DNA from 2 places in the Rhizobium sp. SYY.PMSO genome. Region 2 is predicted to be linked to the other one. Evidence: riboswitches for the same ligand, from Rfam matches in the RefSeq annotation. Region 2 holds a riboswitch; the other holds the start of a gene.
The links. A riboswitch is a leader RNA that binds a small molecule or an ion and turns the genes downstream of it on or off. The one in region 2 is predicted to bind fluoride.
Positions count from the first base shown of each region.

Region 1: linked by a shared signal. The riboswitch ahead of ACJJVH_RS31415 (DUF190 domain-containing protein) and the one ahead of ACJJVH_RS32085 (ABC transporter ATP-binding protein) in region 2 are both predicted to bind fluoride.

Region 1 is NZ_CP177351.1:1,027,113-1,030,521, forward strand. Features, by position in the region: gene ACJJVH_RS31405 (FadR/GntR family transcriptional regulator) at 1-389, shown strand, start outside; gene ACJJVH_RS31410 (cold-shock protein) at 712-915, shown strand; fluoride riboswitch at 1,259-1,334, shown strand; gene ACJJVH_RS31415 (DUF190 domain-containing protein) at 1,423-3,261, shown strand; gene crcB (fluoride efflux transporter CrcB) at 3,313-3,409, opposite strand, start outside.
Region 2 is NZ_CP177351.1:1,170,810-1,174,218, forward strand. Features, by position in the region: gene ACJJVH_RS32075 (MutS-related protein) at 1-133, shown strand, start outside; gene ACJJVH_RS32080 (MutS-related protein) at 130-1,632, shown strand; fluoride riboswitch at 1,747-1,807, shown strand; gene ACJJVH_RS32085 (ABC transporter ATP-binding protein) at 1,834-2,721, shown strand; gene ACJJVH_RS32090 (MFS transporter) at 2,828-3,409, opposite strand, start outside.

The sequences.
Region 1 (3,409 bases), 140 kb from region 2:
CGTTCGAGCCGTTCGCGGCGGGTCTGGTGGCGCAGCGGGCGAGCCGGGAGGACATCGACCTGCTTCGCCGTCTTGCCGCGTCCATGGCGGCTGCGCATCACACGCCGGACAGCCTTGCGGTTGCCGACCTGCATTTCCATCTGGCGATCACCGAGGCTTCGGGCAATCCGTTCATGCGGTCGCTCGGCGGGCTTATCGAGGCGGCGCTTGTCGGCATGTTCCGCATGAGCGCGCCTCCTGCGAGCAACGGGTTTGGCAATATAGCCGATACGCATATGGCCATCGTCGATGCCATCGCCGCGGGCGACGGCGCGGCGGCGCACAAGGCGATGGAGTTCGTCATCAACGATGGACGGCGTCACGTCCTTGAAGCGTTTGCCGCTGCCTGACGCATCCGGACCGGCCCGGCTTCACCAGCAACGGATGATCCGGGGCGCGATTTTAGGCGGATAGAACATTTTCGCGAGGCAATGGAGGCAGGCACCGCGCGCCGGAGCGGCAATGGCCGCCATGAGAGCATGGATTGAACATGCGCGGGCCAAAGGATAGAAAGGCGTGTGCCAAAGGATAGAAAGGCGTGTGCCGAGCGGGCTTTTCATATTGTAGATCCCGAAGTACGTACAATCGAGTGCAGCAGCATAGCGGCTTGATCTGGCAAAGGCTGACCGCTAGGTTAGCGCCGCGATCACGCGACAAAACAAGAGGATTCTCATGCCGACAGGCAAAGTTAAGTTTTTCAACACCGACAAGGGCTTTGGCTTCATTACGCCGGAAACCGGCGGAGCTGACGTATTCGTCCATGTCTCCGCTCTGCAATACGGCGACGTGCTGAGAGAGGGCCAGTCCGTTTCCTACGATCTGGGCCAGGATCGCAAGACCGGCAAGTCCAAGGCGGAAAACGTCAGGCCGCTCTGATGACCTAGCGTCGGCTGCCGCGCCGCCATCTGAATGCCTTCCACGATCCGGCGCAGGAAAATGACCTTGCACCGAGGCCAAGACCGGCAGGCGTGGAGTGCAGGAGCGCAAGGCGCGGCAACCGCATAGGTTGCCGCGATCAAACAAACCGTCTGCGACCCGTAAGTCGAGTACGATTGTCGCGAGGGGGCCATCCCCCTCCGATGACATGTCGGGATCGTGCTCCGCCGCCCTGCCGGCGAGACTGCCGCCCTGTTCGGCAAGCGGTTCAGATTATCGGTTGCGGATAGGCAGGGAGATTTGTCGATGCCGCCGTTGACAAGTTCTGCTGCAATGCGGTAAGTGCGTTTCCGGCAATGGATTCTGCCGGGTTCTTCGCAACCAAACCGCCCTGACAGGCTGATGACTCCTACTCAACTGTGATTTTCTCGCAGTGGGAGTCCTGTGCCTGTCATTCGCCCCCAAAAGCGATGACGGCGAACTCTCCGACTGCGTTCGGAGACAGACATGTCGTTTGCTTATTTGACTGGCCGTTTTTCGCAGATCGGCACCTTGTTGAAATGGGCTGCCGCGGTAATCCCCATGGCTGCAGCCGTCGGTTCCCTCTGCGCTCTCTTCCTCTGGGCGCTCGATCGAGCCACCGAAACTCGTTTCGAATACCCTTTCCTGCTCTTCGCACTGCCGGTCGCCGGCTTCTTCATAGCACTGGTCTATCACTGGATCGGACGTTCGGCCGAGGGAGGCAACAACCTCATCGTCGACCAAATCCATGAACCGGGCGCAGGCGTGCCGCTGCGCATGGCTCCGCTGATCCTCGTTTCGACGGTTCTCACCCACCTGTTCGGCGGCTCGGCCGGACGCGAGGGGACGGCGGTGCAACTCGGCGGCAGCCTGGCAAGCGCGGTCGGCAAGGCTTTTCGGCTGGATTCCTCGGAAATCCGCCTGATGCTCATGGCAGGCATCGCAGCGGGATTTGGAGCAGTCTTCGGCACGCCGATCGCCGGAGCCGTATTCGCCCTCGAAGTGCTCACCGTCGGGCGCATCCAGTACGAAGCCCTGATACCCTGCCTGATTGCGGCCGTCACGGGAGACTGGGTCTGCCATCTCTGGGGCATCCATCATGTCGCATATCCCATTGCATTCGGGTCGGGCGCCCCTTTCGAACTCGATATCAAACTATTCGCCGAGGTTGCCGTTGCCGGGATCGCATTCGGCCTGATCGGCCAGATATTCGCAGAAACGTCGCACGGGCTTCAAACGCTTTGGAAGCGGCTGTTTCCGTTCGCCCCCTTCCGCCCGGTCGTCGGCGGCCTTTTGGTCATCGGCCTCGTCTACGCCCTTGGAACGCGTTCCTATCTCGGCCTCGGCGTCTGGTCGCCAAATCCGGCGGATCCGACAATTCTCGGCTTTTTCGATCCGTCGCGGGCCGATTACTGGAGCTGGCTGCTCAAGCTGGTTTTCACCGTCATAACGCTGAGCGCCGGCTTCAAGGGCGGAGAGGTCACGCCCCTCTTCTTCATCGGCGCGGCTCTCGGCCACGCCATCGCGCAGCTGATCGGCGCCCCCGTCGATCTGTTCGCCGGCCTGGGCTTCGTGGCGGTATTCGCCGCGGCCTCCAATACCCCGCTTGCCTGCACCATTATGGGGCTTGAGCTCTTCGGTGCAGGCAACACGGTCTACATCGCGACCGCCTGCTTCATCGCATACGTCTTCAGCGGACACTCCGGCATCTACCTGTCGCAGCGCATCGGCGTTCCCAAAAACGATGCCGGGCTCATTCCGCCCGACGTCTCGCTCCGGGAGGTTCGGGAAATTGGCCGGCCCGCCCCCGTGACAAGCCTGCTTGACCGCCTCGGGCGGCAAGCCTCGGCCGCTCGAACCAAAACTCCATCGATCAAGGATCAGGAAATGCAGTTTTCACATGCGCTGACCCATAGCGACGTCGGCATGATAAGAATCTATTTGAAGCCCCGCGAAAAGATGCCGAGCAAAGGAGCTCGCAGCCTCTGGAGCTCCCGCCCCCTCTATCGCGAGCTGGTCCTCGAAGCGAAGAACGCCGGGCTGATGAACGCCGTGGCGCACCACACCCATTATGGCTACAGCAATCACGGCAAAGTGGAGGATTTCGGCAGCGAGATTCGCAATCCGGAGCTGACGATGTGCGTCGAAATCATCGGTCATCGCCATGAACTGGAGAATTTCGTCCGGAGACATGGCGGGATGCTGCATGACAAGGTCATCATCTTCAAGCATCTGGAGCACTGGTCCATCAGCAATCTGCACCTCGTCGAAAAGACGATCATCCCGCAGAGCGAGGACGACGAAACGATCGCGGATGCCGGTTGATCACCGGAACATGGCGAAGCGTGTTTCGGCACGCTTCCGCCTCAACGGAGGTCATGAGGCTTCCTCCTCGATTGCATTCTGCGCCACCTCGTCCACACCGCCGTTCAGGCGTTCGGCCGCGAGATAGCCTGCCGTCACCGATGCGAGG
Region 2 (3,409 bases):
CGACGAAAAGGATCCGGCACACCGCACCTTCAAGATCGTCAGAAAGGCCGCCGATGGTCTCGCCTATGCGCTCTCGCTCGCTCAAAAGCGGGGTGTGACCTACGAGCAATTGAAAGGGCGCATATTGCCATGAAGACCTTTCTGATGCATCCAGATCAAGGCTTTGCGGCGAAGGTGCCGTCGAAAGACAAGCCTATTGAATTTGCGCAGGACATAGAGCTGGAGGTGCTTCTCGCTGCCGCCGCGAAAGACGACGCCTACGTCCACGACATCATGGCGGCAGCGTGCCTTGAGGCATGGACGAATGACGTTCCGACCATCCTCTACCGCCAGGACATCATGAAAGATTGCATCGCAAACGCGGCAACCGTGCGTCGATTTTACCAGCTCGCCATAGAGCCGCTGAATCGCGAGCATAGCTGGAGCTTCAGCCTTTACGGCCGGGACCCCTCTTCGATGGTTGGCAGCGGCGTGAGAACGCTGCAAAGCTGCCTCGATATCCTTGGGCGCCTTCGCGACATCTGCTCGGCAAGCGCCCATCGCTTTACGTCACGCGGCTTTCGGCAGCTCTTTGCAACACTGGAGCGCGATCTCGACAACGACTATCTGGCCGCCGCCCGTGCGGATCTCGATAACCTGACATTCAAAAGCGGTCTTCTTCTCAGCGCGCATGTCGGCGGCGGCGGCAAGGCGGTTGAAACGATGCTTCGCAAGCCGCAGAAGCGTGACCTGAGCTGGGTTCGCCGAGCGTTTACGCCCGGTGCCCAGAGCTATACACTCCAGCTGCAACCACGGGATGATGCCGGAGCGCAGGCCTTTGGCGAACTGCAGGGAAGAGGCCTCGGCCTGATTTCGGATGCCGTCTACCAGTCAGCTAGGCATGTGTTGAGTTTCATCGGCGCGTTTCGTGCCGAACTGGCCTTCTATATCGGCTGCCTCAACTTGTGGGAGCATCTTGAAGAGATCGGGGAAAGTGTCGCTTTTCCAGTACCGAAGAACAAGGACGGCATATTCAATTGCCGCAATCTGCGGGATGTCTGTCTCGCGCTGACGATGAAACGGCCTCCGGTCGGCAATAGCATAATTGCGGATGACAGGCCTCTCGTCATCATCATGGGAGCCAACCGCGGCGGAAAATCGACCTTCTTGCGCAGCGTCGGGCTCGCGCAATTGATGCTCCAATGCGGGATGTTTGTTACCGCCGACGCCTTCGAATCCTCGTTGCACAGCGGGCTTTTTACCCATTTCAAGCGGCAGGAGGATCGCTCGATGCGCAGCGGCAAGTTCGACGAAGAGCTGGTGCGTATGAGCGGGATCGCCGATCGAATGCATCGCAAAGCGATCGTTCTATTCAACGAGTCTTTCGCTGCCACTCACGAGGAGGAAGGATCCGAGATCGCGAAGCAGATCGTGGCCGCATTGCGCGAGAACGCCGTCACGGTCTTTTTCGTCTCGCATATGTACGAGTTCGCCCGGGCCTTCATCGACGACCCGCATGTGCTTTTCCTGCGTGCCGAGCGCCGTGAAGATGGCAGCAGAAGCTTTCAGCTTAACGAAGCCAGGCCGCTGTCGCAGAGTTATGGCGTCGACCTCTATGAGCGAATCTTCAAGGTCCCTCAGGATGCCGGCTAACGTAAGCCTCCCCTGACGTTTGCGCAGTCTACCGAAAACTTGATCCGATAGCTCTTACGCCTCGCGGGTCAGGGGAATTGCCGGCCACGTTCGGCTCATGGCCCGCATGATCGTCAATCGAAAGGGAATGGTGTCTCCCTCAACCGCCGTCATGGCTGATGACCCCTGCCAGTTCAACCCGATGGAACGGTGGGAGAAGTCATGGAATATGAGATTGCCAACACTCCGGAGACGTTGTCAGGAAACTTCGATCCACAGGATACCGTCTGTTCGTCCCTGCGGGACCGAGGGAGGAAATTTACGGAACCTTCGCGCCTGAACGGCGGCGACCGCAGCCCGTCCGTCCTGCGGCTGCATGAGCTTCGCACCTCCATCGCAGGCAGACCGCTTCATCGCGGCATCGACCTTTCTGTCGATCGGGGAGAAATCGTCGGCATCGTTGGCAACTCCGGGTCGGGCAAATCTCTGCTCCTCAAATGCATCATGGGGCTGCTGCCACCCGACGACGGGATCGTTGAGATGTTCGGCACCGACATTTACTCTGCCCGGGATGCGGAGTTGCGCAGGATCGCATCACGTTGCGGGGTACTTTTCCAGCACAATGCGCTCTTTTCAACATTGACTGTGCGGGAGAATGTCGCAGTCCCGCTCAGGCATCTCAGCGGACTGCCGGACGATCTTCTGCATGAGATTGCGGATGTGAAGATCGCTGCGGCCGGCCTGCCGGCAGACGTAGCCGACAGGCTTCCGGGTGAACTGTCCGGCGGCATGGCAAAGCGCGCCGGCCTTGCACGGGCGATCGCCACCGATCCCGAACTGCTGCTGCTCGATGAACCAACTACCGGGCTTGACGTGATTATGGCGGAACAGATCGACTCCCTTATCCATGACATGGCCCGAGTTCAGAACATTGCCGTCATTCTTGTCACTCATGACGTCGATACGCTTTTCGAGATCTGCGATCGCGCGGCAGCATTGTTTGACGGCGAGATTGTCACGCTTTGCGAACCGCGCTTCCTGCATAAATCTCCCCATCCCTGGGTAAAAGCATTCCTGAACGCCAGACCAAGAACGCTTCGAGCCAGCTAGCCGGATAGCAGAACCTGAGCTGCGGTGCGGGGTTTCGCTCGTGCTGCATCCCAGACTGTTCTCGCAGCACCGAGATTCATTGCTTGGAAGGCGGCAAATGGTTGCCTCATGTCCGGGACATGACCGACTTGTGAAACCGGCTCACCCGCCAAAGCAGCGGCAGCGCCAGAACCTGACATAGAGCCGAGAAGATTATGACGTCGGAAATGCTCTTGTCGTATAACCAGCCGATGGTCGCGCTGCCGAGGAACCAGGCTACGCCATAGCCGGCGGTAAAAAGACCGAAGGCCGATGCCCTTCTGTCCTCCCCGACCATGGGAGATACGGCGGCCGGAATAATCGATTCATGCACTCCCATTCCAATTCCCCAGATTCCAGCACCTAGCAGGGCAATCCAGAAATTACCTAGAAAGACGAGCGGCGCGGAAGCGGCGCAGACGATCGTGAGCGGCAAAAGGATTTTAAAGCCATGGTGGTCGAACATTCTGCCAAAAATCATGGATGCCGTTCCACTCACTCCCATTGCGATCGCATAGAAGATTGCTATCCACTGTCCCGTCACCGTCCCACTGACCTGAAAGTGGTAGGCTATGACCGGATAGTCGGCAAAGCCGGCCGCGACCAATCCCGCTCCGGCAAGATAGACCCAGAAAGCACCGGGGAACTGCCCCTTCGCCGACAGACTATG